2 regions of the Paenibacillus sp. FSL H7-0690 genome follow, and region 1 is predicted to be linked to the other one. Evidence: a T-box and tRNA genes for the amino acid it is inferred to sense, from the RefSeq annotation. Region 1 holds a T-box; the other holds one or more tRNA genes.

Region 1 (7,638 bases):
TCTCGGACATTCACACCATCCACTTTCACTTCACCTTGAACCGCATCATAAAAACGAGGGATCAAATTCACAAAAGTAGACTTACCTGAACCCGTACTGCCAATCAGGCCCACGGTCTCTCCGCGATTAATTACTAGAGATATATCCTCTAATGCCGATTCACCTGTCGTATTATACCCAAAGGATACGTGATCGAATTGTATAGCAGGGGCAGCAGGGGCAGCAGGGGCAGGGGCAGCAATCACTGCATTTCCTTCCTCAGACACGGAGACCTTAACACCCAGCACTTCATTTACACGATTAGCTGAGGATGAGGCTTTTGTAAAAATAATAACCAAGTTGGAGACCACTATCAGCGCCAGCAAGATTTGAGTGATGTAATTGATGAAGGCAATGATCTCCCCTTGAGACAATCGGCCCCCATCGATATGAATTCCGCCTACCCACAAAATAGCAATGATTGCCGCATTTACTACAAGTGTAGTCATCGGTCCAAGCAAAGCAGATATCCGCGAAACCCGGATCGCTGTAGTAGTCAAATCATCGGACGAAGCATCAAAACGTTCTTTTTCTGTACGTCTTTTGGCAAAAGCACGAATTACTCGAATCCCCGACAAATTCTCACTCAGTACGAGCGCAAGGGCATCCAGCTTCTGCTGGTATTTTCGGTACAAAGGAGCACTGCGGGTGATAATAAAATATAAAATAATGCCAAAAACCGGTGTTGCCGCTATTAGAATCAGCGATAATCTAAAATCCAAAATCATGGACATTAGGATAGCTCCGATGCAGATAAACGGCGCACGAATAACTAGACGAATTAGCATAGCCACAGCAATTTGCAGCTGGTTTACATCATTGGTAATCCGATTAATCAGTGTAGGCGTACCTAAGGTATCCAGCTCAGCATACGACAAAGATGTGATATGTCTAAACATCTTATTGCGTAGTGTCGTACCGAATCCCTGTGAAGCCCGGGCTGCATAGTATTGGCATACCATGGAGCAGCCGAAGCCAAGCAGTGACATCAGCACCATTAGGCCACCCATGCGGTAAACATAGGCGCTGTCATGATTACCAACCCCGTTGTTGATGATCAATGCGACAATGGTAGGCAAAATCAGCTCCAGAATCGCTTCCATCAGTTTGAAGATCGGTCCAATGATCGCTTCTTTTTTGTACGGCTTTAAATATACTGCAATTTTGAACAAATTCATCCACACCCAACATAAGAAGTATTTAACCACTTGAAATATGTATAAGAACAGTTATGATTATGGCATATCTACTCACATATTAATAATATTGGATTCGTATCGCTCCCATACGATTAGCATATCTAAAGTTCGGAGGATTTTTATATGGATATTAGACAACTTAAATATTTTATGGCGATAGCTGAGGAAGGGCAGATTACATCTGCAGCCAAAAAACTGCAAATGGCCCAGCCTCCGCTGAGCCAGCAGCTAAAGCTCCTAGAGGAAGAACTCGGTGTAAAGCTAGTGGAACGAGGTCCACGCAGCGTGCAGCTCACTGAAGCTGGAGCCATATTGCGGGACCGTGCCCAACAAATCCTGGAGCTGGCAGATTCCACTGCCCGTGAGCTCACTGATTTTGTCAAAGGTTTAAAAGGAACCCTAGCCATTGGTACTGTTTCTTCCTCTGGAGCTACGTTGCTTCAAGATCGGCTATGTGAGTTTCACAAAACGTATAGAGGTGTGAAGTTTGAGATTCATGAAGGAAATACCTTTAGAATCATTGACCTCCTGAATAAAGGTATTGTCGAAGTCGGGATTGTTAGGACACCCTTTAATGGTACAAATTTAGAATGTCTTTACACACAAGCTGAACCTATGATTGCCGTAATGACACCTGAGTATGACTGGAAAACGGATGAAAACTTTATTGAGATCGGTGAGTTAAAGGATAAGCCGCTTATTATCTACCGCCGTTTTGAGCAGCTTATCCGGGAAACATGTCTTGAGAACGGCTTTGATCCGCTGATTTTCTGTATGAATGATGATGCTAGAACAACACTGCTCTGGGCAAACGCTGGTCTTGGCATTGGAATCATCCCCAAATCCGCTTTCGAATTAACGAGTAACCGTAATTTGATCTATAAAGAAATCAGTAGTGAATCACTACGCACACGGGTCGCCGCCGTCTGGATTAAGGATAAATACTTATCATCATTGGCTTCCAAGTTTATTGAAAGCTTTAGGAATGGATAAATACCAGCTCTATTTATTCACTTGCTGTTGATCTAGCCTATCCTCTTCTTCTTTAATACGGCTAATATCAATTCGTTCAAACAATAATTGTAAATCAGTAACCTGTTGGTAAGGGGGCACCAAGCAAGGCTGCCAATTCGGTAGTTCTAACGACAGGAACCCCCTGATCTTGTCACAAGAGAACGGTAGAAACGGATGCAACAAATTCGCTAAGTTCGCAATAATCTGCACACATGTGTATATTGCAGAATCACAAGTAACCTGATCCTCTTTTATCTGTATCCATGGTTTTTGCAGATCGAAATACTGGTTTGCCTTGCGCACATAAGAAAAAATAAACTCCAGCGCATCTTTTAGATTCCCAGCCTCAATAAGTCGTCCTGATTCCAGATACAAGAGGTCGATATTGTCTTTCCACCCCTTATCTAATTGCCCATTTGGCACTTTCCCTTCATAAAACTTTTCTACAAAAGCCAATGAACGGTTCACTAAGTTACCAAATGCTCCAAGCAGCTCTCCATTATGGCTATAAATAAACTCTCTCCAGGAAAAATCCGTGTCCCGCTTCTCAGGTCCATTGGCAATTAAGAAATAACGAATAGAATCTGGCTGATACCGCTCTAAAATATCAGGTACCCAGACCGCCCAATTTCGGCTAGTGGAGAATTTCTGCCCTTCAAGGGTTAAATATTCGCTAGATATAATCCTGTCCGGTAAATGCAGACCTCCTGCTCCTAATAACACAGCCGGCCATATTAAAGTGTGAAAAGGAATATTGTCTTTACCATGCACATAATAAGCGGTAATCGCCCCTTTTTCCTCTAACCAAAAATCCTCCCAGCTTCCTCCGGACTGTGCAGCCCACTGCTTACTGGCTGATAAATAACCACTTACCGCCTCAATCCAAACATAAATTTTTTTATCTTCAAATCCAGCCACAGGAACATCTACACCCCAAGACAAGTCTCTTGTTACCGCGCGGTCCTGCAGCTCTTCTTGTAAATAACGTTTGGTCAGTTTTATAGCGTTTTCTCTCCAAAATTGTGCTTCCTCTACATATTCCGTTAATTCAGACTGAAAATTAGATAAGCTAAGATAATAATGTTCTGTCGGCCTTTCTGTTGGTGTATTCCCACATAATTTGCAGACTCTGTCTAACAAATCGGCAGGATCTAGAATCGTAGAACAATAATCACATTGATCCCCTCGCGCCCGCTCACCACATACCGGACAAGTCCCTTCCACATATCTGTCTGGCAAAAAGCGCTGATCCACCTCGCAGTAACATTGCGCAATGGTTTTTTTATATAAATGACCATTCTCTAGCAGCTTTGTAAACAACGCTTGCACAACCTTATGATGCTGCTGTTGATCCGTTCGAGTATATAGATCATAACTAAATCCCAGCTGTTCAAAACACTTCAGAAACTCTTCATGATATCTGCTTGCAAAAGCTCCCGGCGTAATCCCTTCATTCGCAGCCTGAACTGCTACGGGTGTGCCATGGCAATCACTGCCTGATACATATAATACGTTATCCCCTTTGGAGCGAAAATATCGTGCCAGCACATCCCCAGGCAACACACTTGATAATCTCCCCAGATGTAAAGATCCATTCGCATACGGCCAAGCGCCACCTATAAACACATTACTCATTAACCTTCTCCTCCTTTTTTTAGACAACAAAAAAACTCCCATCCACAAAGGACGAGAGTTCTACTCACGTGTTACCACCTAATTTTATAAATGCCTCATGACATTTACCTCTTCAGGTACGACGTTAATTAACGTTTATACCCTAGCACTGTAACGGATGCAGGTTCCGGCGCAGCCTACAACCCATAAGGTTTCGATGCGCAGCTCTGAGACCATATTCCCAAGGGTTTTCTTTACTCCTTTTCAGCGACCGGAGCTCTCTGTTGAAAGAATTGCCGTGGTACTCTTTCTCTTCTTTGCTTTTACATATTCAAGTTAGAGAAAATAATACTCAATTTGTTGTTTATTGTCAATGTGAAACATCAAGCTCACTGTAACTTTTCCAGTTAATCTCCGTCTTTTATATAAATACGTTACAAGGAGGTCCCTCAGTGAAAAAAGTAAATTTGCTTACACTCTCTGTTCTTTTACTAGCAGGAGTATGGGGTTGTTCCGATCTTAAAGTTAATTCTGTTCCCAAAAGTGAACCCTATACTTCCAAAGAAGCCATCAGTAGAGGGGATATTGTTTCTTTTGAAAAAGTGTACAACCTAGATAAATTCGAGAAATTTATAACTAATCTCTCCAGCAAAAAAGCAGACAATATACGCGTTACAAGTTACACAGATGAAGGCGATCCCATATTTAAGGATTTAAAATTTGACGGTAACGTGATTAATTACAGCTATGATACTTCTAATGATGCATTCGGTGGAAGCAACACAGGAGTCAGAACCGATACCTGCTCCGAAGTGACGAGTAAAAAAAGCACACAAGGTGAAATTATCTATTCGATCAGCGGTTGCACAAATAATGACTCTGAAATTGATTACTACCTTTTTCGCACAACAAAATGAAATACTGAAATAAAAAAGACCACCCAATCATAATACAATTGGATGGTCTCTGTACTTCATATTATTTCATGATTTTGCAAATATCATTGGTGAATTGAACAGGATCACTAACCTGTAGACCTTCGATCAACAGGGCTTGGTTGTACAGCAGGTTCGTGTATAAACCGAGCTTTTCTTTGTCGTTCTCTGCTGCCGCCTTCAAGGACTGGAACACTTCGTGATGGATGTTGATTTCGAGTACCTTATCCGCTTGCACCTCTTGGCCATTCGGCATCGATTTCAGGATTTTTTCCATCTCGATTGTCAGTTCACCTTCAGCAGAGAGACATACCGGATGAGTCTTTAAACGTTTGGAAGCTTTGACATTTTTCACTTTGCCGGACAGGATGTCCTTCATCGCTTCAAAAAGCTCCTTGTTTTCGTTCTCTTCCGCTTCCGTTGGCTTGTCCGCTTCGTCGGCTTCGATCCCCAGATCTCCGCTGGATACGGATTTAAATTCTTTTTCCTTATAAGACTGAATCATCTTGATCGCAAATTCATCAATATCATCAGTGAAGTAGAGAATTTCATACCCTTTATCCGATACAAGCTCGGTTTGCGGGAGCTTCTCGATTCTGTCGATCGACTCTCCGGAAGCATAGTAGATATATTTCTGATCTTCTGGCATTCTTGAGACGTATTCGTCCAGCGTAACCAGCTTCTTCTCCTTAGAGGAGTAGAACATCAACAAATCTTGAAGGGTGTCTTTGTGCATCCCATAATCGTTATAGACACCAAACTTAAGCTGTCTGCCAAAAGCATTATAGAACTGCTCATATTTCTCTCTTTCATCCTTCAGCAGGCTTTGCAGTTGGCTTTTCACTTTATTCTTAATGTTCTTAGCGATCAGAGTCAGCTGACGGTCATGCTGGAGCATCTCTCTGGAAATGTTCAAGGAAAGATCCTCTGAGTCCACCATACCTTTTACAAAGCTGAAGTAATCAGGCAGCAGATCCGCACATTTGTTCATGATCAGCACACCGTTGGAATAGAGCTCAAGACCTTTTTCATATTCCTTTGTGTAATAGTCAAACGGCGTATTTTCTGGAATGAACAGGATTGCATTGTACACTACAGCACCATCAGCACTGATATGAATATGTTTAAGCGGCTTATCGAAGCCGTAACGTTTCTCTGCATAGAAGTTATCATAGTCTTCTGTAGTCAGCTCGCTTTTGTTCTTGCGCCAGATAGGCACCATGCTGTTTACGGTTTGTTCTTGAATAACTTCTTCGAACTCGTTCTCCGTGCCTTCTTTTGGCTTTTGCTCCTTCACGTCCATTTTAATTGGGAAACGGATGAAGTCGGAGTATTTTTTAATGATGGATTTCAGGCGGTACTCTTCCAGATATTCATCATATTGATCTTCTTCCGTATTCTCTTTAATCTTCAAAATCACATCAGTGCCGACAGAATCCTTCTCGACAGTCTCGATGGTATAGCCGTCAGCGCCCTTAGACTCCCATTTAAAGGCCTCGTCACTGCCTAATGCCTTACTGATCACTATAACGTCATCAGCCACCATAAACGCAGCATAGAAGCCCACCCCGAACTGCCCGATGATGTTGTGGCCATCTTTAGCTTCGTTCTCTTTCTTAAAAGCAAGAGATCCACTCTTCGCGATTGTACCTAAGTTATTCTCCAGCTCCTCTTGTGTCATCCCGATACCTGTATCGGAAATCGTCAAGGTTCTGTTCGCCTTATCGGCGGTCACTTTAATATAATAATCCTCTTTATTGAAGACCAGGCCTTCATCAGCTAATGCTTTGTAATAGATCTTATCAATCGCATCACTTGCATTGGAAATCAGCTCACGCAGGAATATTTCCCGTTGTGTATAAATGGAGTTAATCATCATTTCCAGCAATCTTTTCGATTCGGCTTTAAACTCTTTTTTGGCCATGAATAAATAAATCTCCTTTCAAAATAACCTTCTTATCCAGCACATCGTGATTAGCACTCTTCTTAGATGAGTGCTAATTCTTCTTTTTATATAACATAAACTCATTTTCAATGTCAATATTTACAGCGACTTTCATTAAATAAAGCTGTATTTTGCATACAAATTTAGGATTTGATCGATAAATAACATTCAACTTGCACATAGGATGATTCTATGTTTTAAATAGATTAGATACATAAATTACAAATAAAGGTCTAGCATCTTCTCTGGAGGGATTCAAATGCATGAACAAGCACAGTCCATTGTAAATTCTTCAGCAACAAGTCCCATTAAGAATTTGATTGGCAGTGTATTTATCCCCGTACACGATATTGAAAAAGCCCGTAACTGGTATTGCCAAGTCCTAGGACTCCAAGAAGCAGATCATTCGATTATAAACGGTCATTTATGTCCGTTAACTATGCAAGGAAGCACTGGGATCATTCTGGACACCATGCCCATGTGGGGAGGTTTAGAGCCTGAAGGGGCTCCTCCAATTACAACACCTGCTCTTATGCTTATAACCGATGATCTGCAAGCCTCTTTCAACTATATAAAGGAGCTCGGTGTAAATATAGTAACCGAAATTCAAGATCAAAAATGGTTTGTAGTAAAAGACCCTGATGGGAATAAACTAATGATTTGCAAACAGCATTTGGATTAAAAATTGCAGTGGTTGTGATTTCCACTTCTTAGGGTGCATGAGAAGCTGCAGATCAAAATGAATTTCGGGATGAACAAAGGACAGCTCAGCCAAGCTTCCCCGTTCAATTTCTTCCTCTGCCACGATTTTGGGTAACAAAGCAATTCCAAGACCATTCATTACACAACGTTTAATGGCCTCCAGATTCGAAAGCTCAAAACCTATGCGGAA
Region 2 (7,638 bases), 1.1 Mb from region 1:
CCCAGCAGTCAGCACTTGGCTGCTTGGGCAAACGTGTTTTTTTGATCTTCCCTGCTCTAAATAGGTAAACATCGTTTGCGTAGACAGGTGATGGTAGAGGGTTCAGGACATGTGCCGATGCACTTGATTAAAGAGAGTATGGATAAGCAACTTGAAACTTGTAACGAAGCCCCTTTTTATACATTAGGTCCACTGACTACAGATAACATTGGCGTGGTTCTTAGCAGCTATCGGACACAGTTGATCTTATGCGCGGTATAACCCTCCATTTCAAAGTGTAGCGGACCCCATAGCCTTTATTGGCATGAAAAACACCATATAAGACCTCCTTTTTAAGGAATAGCGTCACTGGAGTCCGCGAACCTGCTCAAAAGCCTATAAATATGCAAATAACGACTTCTGAGTCCGTAAGCCTCTGGAGATAATTTATGAATAGGTATTCTTTACGCTCAAACACAAAGAATTTTCTCAGGAACAAAATGTGACCTAATGCCATCCTAAATGGTGTTATAGGTAAAGGGGGGCACAGTATCATGCAGCGATCCATGACCCGGCCGGGAAATCATGTGATGAAGAGTTACGAAATCTACGCAGATATGCTGTTCCGGATCGCTTTGGTCCATCTAGGCAGCCGGCAAGATGCCGAAGAAGCCACTCAGGATACCTTCATCAAGCTAATAGAAAAAGCGCCGGAGTTCAAAGATGCCGAACATCAGAAGGCATGGCTGATCCGGGTAATCACCAACCATTGTAAAACACTACTGGGCAGAGGCTGGCGCAAGCGCGAGGTTAAGCTGGAGAGCGCTGAGCCAATTGCGGCAGACAGCCCCGAGGATTGGGCTCTGCTGCAGTTAGTTATGGCGATGCCCATGAAGTATAAAACCGTAATCCATCTTTATTATTACGAGGACTATCCCATCCAGGAGATCAGCAAGATTCTGCAGATTAGTCAGTCTGCCGTGAAGATGAGACTTCAGCGGGGACGGCAACTGTTAAAACTGGAGCTGGAAGGAGCGGAACCACAGTGAAGGAAGATCAGTTTCGAACAACATATAAGAAAGCGGTGGATTCGATGAAACCAGGTGAAGAGATGAAAAAAGAATTGTTCAATAAAATAGAGCAGCGGCAGGAGCGGAAGCGTCCGCGCAAAACCGTTTATATCGCAGCAAGTGTCGTGCTCGCCGCAGGAATCGGTCTGGCTGGGCCTAGTATATGGCAGCAGTTGAACAGTCAGACCTCCCCGGGGCAGGTTGCCCAGGTAACTCCGGGTGCAAGCAATGCTGGCAATTCAGGCACAGCTACATCCGGCAGCATTGTCATTCCCAAGCTGAAACTGCCAGATAAGGAGTCTGGCGTGAAGGCAGATATGATCGCCTTGGTCGTGTATAAAAATAATATTTATACACAGTCAGCGACTCGCATTGACGCTGCCGATGCTGCTGCTCTGCGCGGTGATAAGTTGGGACGCACTACAGGCGGCATCAACGAATGGAGCGGTAACGACGAATATATTGAGTTAGCCTCGAACATCGGCGAAACGGATCTCTATTCCGTGAAGGGCTATGACTCCAGCTTTCTGATTATGTCCTATTCGGAAATCAACGGCGAGGTATTCGCCGAACTGTATGAGCACACCAACGGCATCACCATAAACAGCGGCGCCGACCTGTTCGGCAAGCTGAATCTTGAAGGCCGAGTTACTTCTGCTCAATGGGAAAGCTTCAACAGCTGGAACAACGGCCTCCAGCAGCAGGCGCCAATCGCCAATAGCGAGGCGCTTGATGGCTTCCTGACAGCCCTCCAAGCTGCCAAACCGCTGGCAGCAGAGCCGCTGATCGAGCAAGGCATCTACGACAGCGAAGACCGCAAGATCATCTATTTGCAGCTGGAAGACAACGCCCGAGTAGAGCTGACGCTGTTCGGTCAAGGACTTGTACGCTACGGTCAAGCACCGGTATTCTTCGAGGTCGAATCCGGGGCATTCCAGCAGCTGTGGAACAGCATGAAACTTTAGGAATGCTGGTGGAAACCCAGGGATAGCGGTTGGGACTGCGATCGGGACTGCGATCGGGACTGCAATCAGAACTGCGATCGGGACTGCGATCGGGACTGCGATCGAGACTGTGATCGGGACTGCGATCAGGACTGCGATCGGGACTCGATCGGGACTGCGATCGGGACTGTGATCGAGACTGCGGTTGGACTGCGATCGGGACTGCAATCGGAAGAAATTAGGGACAACGTTTCGGTCACCCTGCTCTCCATTGGACAATTTAGCTGGCTGTTAACAAAAACGGCGCTGCTTCAAAACCATTTCATGGTTTGGAGCAGTGCCGTTTTGTGCTTTACTGAATGGTTTATGAACTCGCATACTAGATATGCTGGTTGTAGAGGTGAGACTACTGATTGTTCCTTTAAAAGCTGCTTCTCATTATAATTTCTGCAACTAAATCTGTGAGGAGCACGGCACTAACGAGCTAACGAATAAACGAACTAACCTCCTCCACCTCGAGCTATCGGACCCAGATGTCGCTATTTGCTGATTTTCAGCCTTAAGAGCATGGTTTCGGACTCCATGGACGCTAATGCCTAGAAAGAGGCTCACATGCGGTACTTTTTATGCCAATAGCGACTATGGAGTCCGTTAGAATTGCAAATGTGGAAAAAAACCGCTTTAAGGGTCAGCTGTGTCCGACAGGAGAAGCATCGTTCACGTAATTGTTATGGAATCAAATTTCAAAGGAACACAGGGTCTCTCTCGATACTTCCGATTGCTGCAAAAAAGGAACGCCCACCATGGACGCTCCTTGAATTTCTTATTAGTCTACTACACTCTAGCTAGTTACGCATTTACACTTTCTGTTTTACGATCCTGTCTTGCGTGTAATGTTTTCATTGCAAATCTTGCGATCGGCTGCGCAACCAACAGTTCAATCCAAAATGCTATTCCAAAGTTTCTCGGCCAGATGTGAAGGAAGTTTTTAAGTGGATCCAGGCTTATTTGTTTCGTCCCAACCCATGTGCCGATAATTGATAGTAAAATAGATAACACTGTGACATTCAATAAAGTATTCAACAGAATCCTTGCATTAAATCCATCGGTTTGTCCCGTGAATTTCGGCATCACTTTTCCAACAATCGGTCCTGCAACTAATCTTACGGATAAAACTACGATCATCCACATAAACGGAATAACCTTTAGTGTATCTATATACACTTCCTTACTGAAGCCGCGTTCCAACCCCACAATAATAGGGGCAATAGTGTTAACTGAAATGATTGAAATAATGAGTAAAAATAGTATACCTTCTTTTCCGTTTCTGGGCAGTCTTGTGTCTCCATGCATGTTTGTCATCTCCGTGAATAATATTTCAGATGGCAGACGTATCATGAGACATATATTTTTGGCCCAATAAAAAAGACCAATATCTCTACACACTGATTTAATAATTATAACATTTATTTAAAATGAATGTCAGACCTTCTATTCAAAATTCTTAAAATTCTCCTGCGGATAGCGAATAGTTACTCCACGTTCAGCGGCTTTTTCATTCCAAACGTAAGACACCAAATCCCGAAATCCCATCCAAGAGTTACGCCCCGGTAAATCGCCATTGCTTCGGCCGTGCGACTCTAACCTGTTTTCTACACCCTCATAGTAGCACGTAAAAATCGTCTATTGCTGTTCAACTTATAATCAAGTTACCTTCAGATCATGCTGAAATTTTATATGTATTTCCCCACCTAATAAGACCCCTCAGTATCATTTCCGCGATTTTTCTGATTCCCTTGTCCAAACACAATGAATCTCAATTCATATATATATAGCAAACTAATAAAGAGGTGAAGCTCATGGCAACAACAACAGGCATTATTACGAACACAGGGACTACCCCAGCATCCAACGTGGTCATTAATATCGATAATGACAACCTTAGTTTTTCATCTAACGTAGTCTATCACGTTTACGTATGGAATACCTTGGTTAGTAAAGGTTTAGTCTACTCCAACTCATTAAATGTTAATGCTAACACCAGCCAGTTTCTCAGTTTTAATATCGCAGGCAATTCAGCTTATGAAGTCCAATTTCTCGTAACTGGAAACGCACCGGCAGACACGATTATCACGGTGTTCGGAACGGATTCGTCAGGAAACGTCATCCCCCATCAAAGAGTGCTGCAATCCGAACTTACTTTCATAGCTCAGCTGAACCCGTAAGTACCAAAAACTCTATGACGAAAGGAGCTTTGCATGGTTAATATTCAACTTTCACCGAGCGCAAGCGTTCAGTTTGAGCCCACCATCGCGGTAAATTGGCTTAATCCTTCAGTTATGGTTGCCGTAGCTGTAGATCTTCGATTAGGCCCTCCTAATATAGGTTTATACAAATCTATTGACGCAGGTGCCACTTGGACAACAACGTTATTGCCGTTACCGACAGGATTTGCAGGCATCGAAGCACCACATATTGATTATATTTTCCCGACCACTTTCGTAGTATTAGCCCACGCCTTCGATTCAGACGGTCTCAGCGGGTCGATCGTCTCCTATACATCTGCCGACAATGCCTCTTCATTCGGACCGCCAGTCATCGTGAATCAAGGGTTTGGGCAGTTTGTAAATGATGATCAGGTGGTCGTTGTCACCGACAAAGCTGGATCAAGTCCTTTTTTTGGAAATGTATATACTGGTTATACGCATGATTACAACACACAATTCATACCGGGAAATACGATATTCTTCAATCGTTCCCTAGATAACGGTAGTACCTATTCCAGTCCCTCCCTGCTGTCTTCGGTCGAAGAATTCGAAGAATTCCCCGGTATAGCAATTACATTAAATGGGATTGTTATCGTGGGATGGATCAATCAGCCTCCCGGTAATACTGATCTTAAAATTCGCACATCCTCAGACGGTGGGGTCACTTTTACTCCTGAAACCATGGTCGCCAGCGTTGTAGTCCCACCAGATCCATTGCCGGGATATACATTTAGATGTCTGACATACCCTTCCCTCGCAGCAGATATTTCTAATGCACCGACGACGCGAGGGAATGTCTATGCTGTATGGCAAGATTTTCGAGAAGGTTATTCTGATATTTTTCTTGCTATCTCCACTAATTTTGGTGTGGATTGGGGGGCACCAATATCCATTACAGGTAGTCCGGTGGGCTCCCAAAACTTTTTCCCAGCCATCACCGTATCCCCTGCGGATGGTGCAATATTCGTTACCTATTACACTAATCGAGTCAACCCCCTCAACCTTGATGTTTATCTAGCAACATCTAGAGATGGCGGTATGACTTATACAAACACCCGGATAACAACAACTTCCTTTGACGTCACCGGCATCCCCCTAATTGGGGACTACATCGGTAATGCCATCGTCCCTCAAACAGGCCGTCTAGTGAGCGTATGGACAGACACGCGGACCGGTACAGAGAACATCTGGTTTGGGGATAATCAATAAGCTATTAATCAACTTCTGATGATAAATTAAAAGGCTGTTAAGTTAGTATATCTACTTGCAATAAAGGATGCCGAGCGAATATGCGGCATCCTCTATTGCTTCTTATCAAAATTCAGCATTAACCTTTTCAAAGAAATCATCAATTTCAGCGTATTGGACATGCTTTTAATTCAATCAAAATCTACGGCGTATGGTGCTTGCTACTTAATAGTCTATATGTCATGACTGTCCCCTTTCCTCTACAAGAGTAGGGCAGTTCCACAGAATACATACTTTTTACCGTTTTCCAGATGATCTATGATAAAACCAGTGGATCTAACAACGCCGTGACCAAAATGTGATCATTTTCTATTTTGTCGCTTTTCCAACTCTTCCACTTCTACTTACAAGGAGCCTATAGACAGCAAAAAACCCTTACAAGGTAAGGGTTTTTGATAAGTGGGCCCTGAGGGACTCGAACCCCCGACCAATCGGTTATGAGCCGACCGCTCTAACCAACTGAGCTAAGGGCCCGGATCTAAAAATATCCGAATGTACAATTGCTGTTGTAATAAAATTGGTTGCGGGGGCAGGATTTGAACCTGCGACCTTCGGGTTATGAGCCCGACGAGCTACCGGGCTGCTCCACCCCGCGTCAGAAATAATATTCAAACAGCGACAATAAATAATATACAGTACAAAATGGGTCTACGTCAAGGATGAATTTGTAAAAGTTCTCAAGGCAAAAATCTAACCCCATATCTTCCTTTGCGGGATCGATAAATCTCCACAAAACTTGGGTCATGATAGCCATAAATCCAGCCATCTTGCTCCAGTCTTTTTGCCAAACAGCCTGCTTGAAATCTCGTTCTGAACAGTTTCGCGAAGTATATCCAATTCATGATGCCCTCTTCTCCTTTTCGCAAATTAATCTTACGCTGCTCTGAACTTATCATGCCCAAGTTCCACAAAATAAGCCACCGGAAATCCGGTGGCTTCTACATATTCCAAAACTCAATCCCCTATGGAGTCAAAATAATATGTGGGATCTTTTTCGAGCGTACCCAGCATCGTATTCCCTTGCTTCTCCCAAGCTTTAAGTGCACTCTCGACCGTTCTCTTGCCCTGATAAACTTCTGTGAACAGTTGACGCCCAACATCGTTAATACGGCTAATTCCAGGCTTCTGTGTTTGTAGGACGTTCATCAAAGGATCATTGGCTGGTAATGGTTTAAGCGTATAGAAGGACTCCAGATTTACTGAAGGTACTTTCGTGGTAATGTAATCCTTACGGGAAGTTAGTTCCCCGCGGGTATGGGCTTTAATTTTTGCTACTTCATTACTGTTGACGAATTTGATCAAATCCCACGCATCTTCCTTATTAGCAGCCATAGTGTTGATAGCCATCATATTACCTACCCAAGTACCTACAGCCACTCCTGGTTTCTCCTTAAAAGTAGGTACGGTAACGAAACCCCAATCGACAGGATTATAATTTTTAATTTTTGCTGCATTGCGGCTCACACCTGCAAGCTCATTAAGATAATCGTATTCTCCAATTACCATTGCAGCTTTTCCGGTAAGGAAGAGATCCCCTTGGACAGGACTATAGGTACTCCGTTCTGTTTCTATAAAATCCATACCGTTTAACCCAGGTGTAATTTGCTTTTTCACCAATTGGCTGTAGGTCGTCCAAGCTTGACTCCACTGTGTTTGGTTTACCTCCATCTTATGTCCCTTGTTGTCATACATAGCAAGCTCCAGCGGTGAGACATAGGTCTGCATATCCCAGAAAGGATCGCTCATATAACGGTTCATCGAAAAGCCATATATACGCTTATCTTTATTTGTCGATTTCTTGGTCACCTTTTCGGCCAGCGCGAACACTTCATCCCAAGTCATCCCATCTGTCGGATAACCTACACCAGCAGCATCAAAAATACCTTTGTTAAAATATAACGCACTCGACATAAAAGTCGGCGCTAACGCGTAAAGACTTCCTCCACCCAGCTCACGAACTCCACTTAGCATCGTAGGCGCCATATTGCTTAAATCATATTGATCTCGTGCGATAAGCGGCTCCAGCGGTTGCACCAGATTATGTTCCACCAAACTCTTCACCAATGTACTATCACCGACGATTACATCAACTGGCTCTGCACCGCCCATAATATCTCGGATATTCTCCAG

What was found. A T-box is a leader RNA that pairs with one kind of tRNA and senses whether it is charged. The one in region 1 lies ahead of metG (methionine--tRNA ligase), so its partner is inferred to be a tRNA-Met.
Region 2: it encodes a tRNA-Met, which carries the amino acid that the T-box ahead of metG (methionine--tRNA ligase) is inferred to sense. The anticodon was not compared.

The regions. Positions count from the first base shown of each region.
Region 1 is NZ_CP150281.1:4,164,495-4,172,132, forward strand. Features, by position in the region: gene MHI32_RS18275 (ABC transporter ATP-binding protein) at 1-1,211, opposite strand, end outside; gene MHI32_RS18280 (LysR family transcriptional regulator) at 1,362-2,231, shown strand; gene metG (methionine--tRNA ligase) at 2,241-3,887, opposite strand; T-box leader at 3,932-4,193, opposite strand; gene MHI32_RS18290 (DUF4362 domain-containing protein) at 4,319-4,783, shown strand; gene htpG (molecular chaperone HtpG) at 4,845-6,725, opposite strand; gene MHI32_RS18300 (VOC family protein) at 7,006-7,428, shown strand; gene MHI32_RS18305 (LysR family transcriptional regulator) at 7,399-7,638, opposite strand, start outside.
Region 2 is NZ_CP150281.1:5,219,133-5,226,770, forward strand. Features, by position in the region: partial or broken gene MHI32_RS23050 (phosphomethylpyrimidine synthase ThiC) at 67-204, shown strand; gene MHI32_RS23055 (sigma-70 family RNA polymerase sigma factor) at 534-1,028, shown strand; gene MHI32_RS23060 (hypothetical protein) at 1,025-2,014, shown strand; gene MHI32_RS23065 (hypothetical protein) at 2,843-3,346, opposite strand; gene MHI32_RS23070 (hypothetical protein) at 3,853-4,218, shown strand; gene MHI32_RS23075 (sialidase family protein) at 4,252-5,469, shown strand; tRNA gene MHI32_RS23080 (tRNA-Ile) at 5,909-5,982, opposite strand; tRNA gene MHI32_RS23085 (tRNA-Met) at 6,027-6,103, opposite strand; gene MHI32_RS23090 (hypothetical protein) at 6,186-6,350, opposite strand; gene MHI32_RS23095 (extracellular solute-binding protein) at 6,463-7,638, opposite strand, start outside.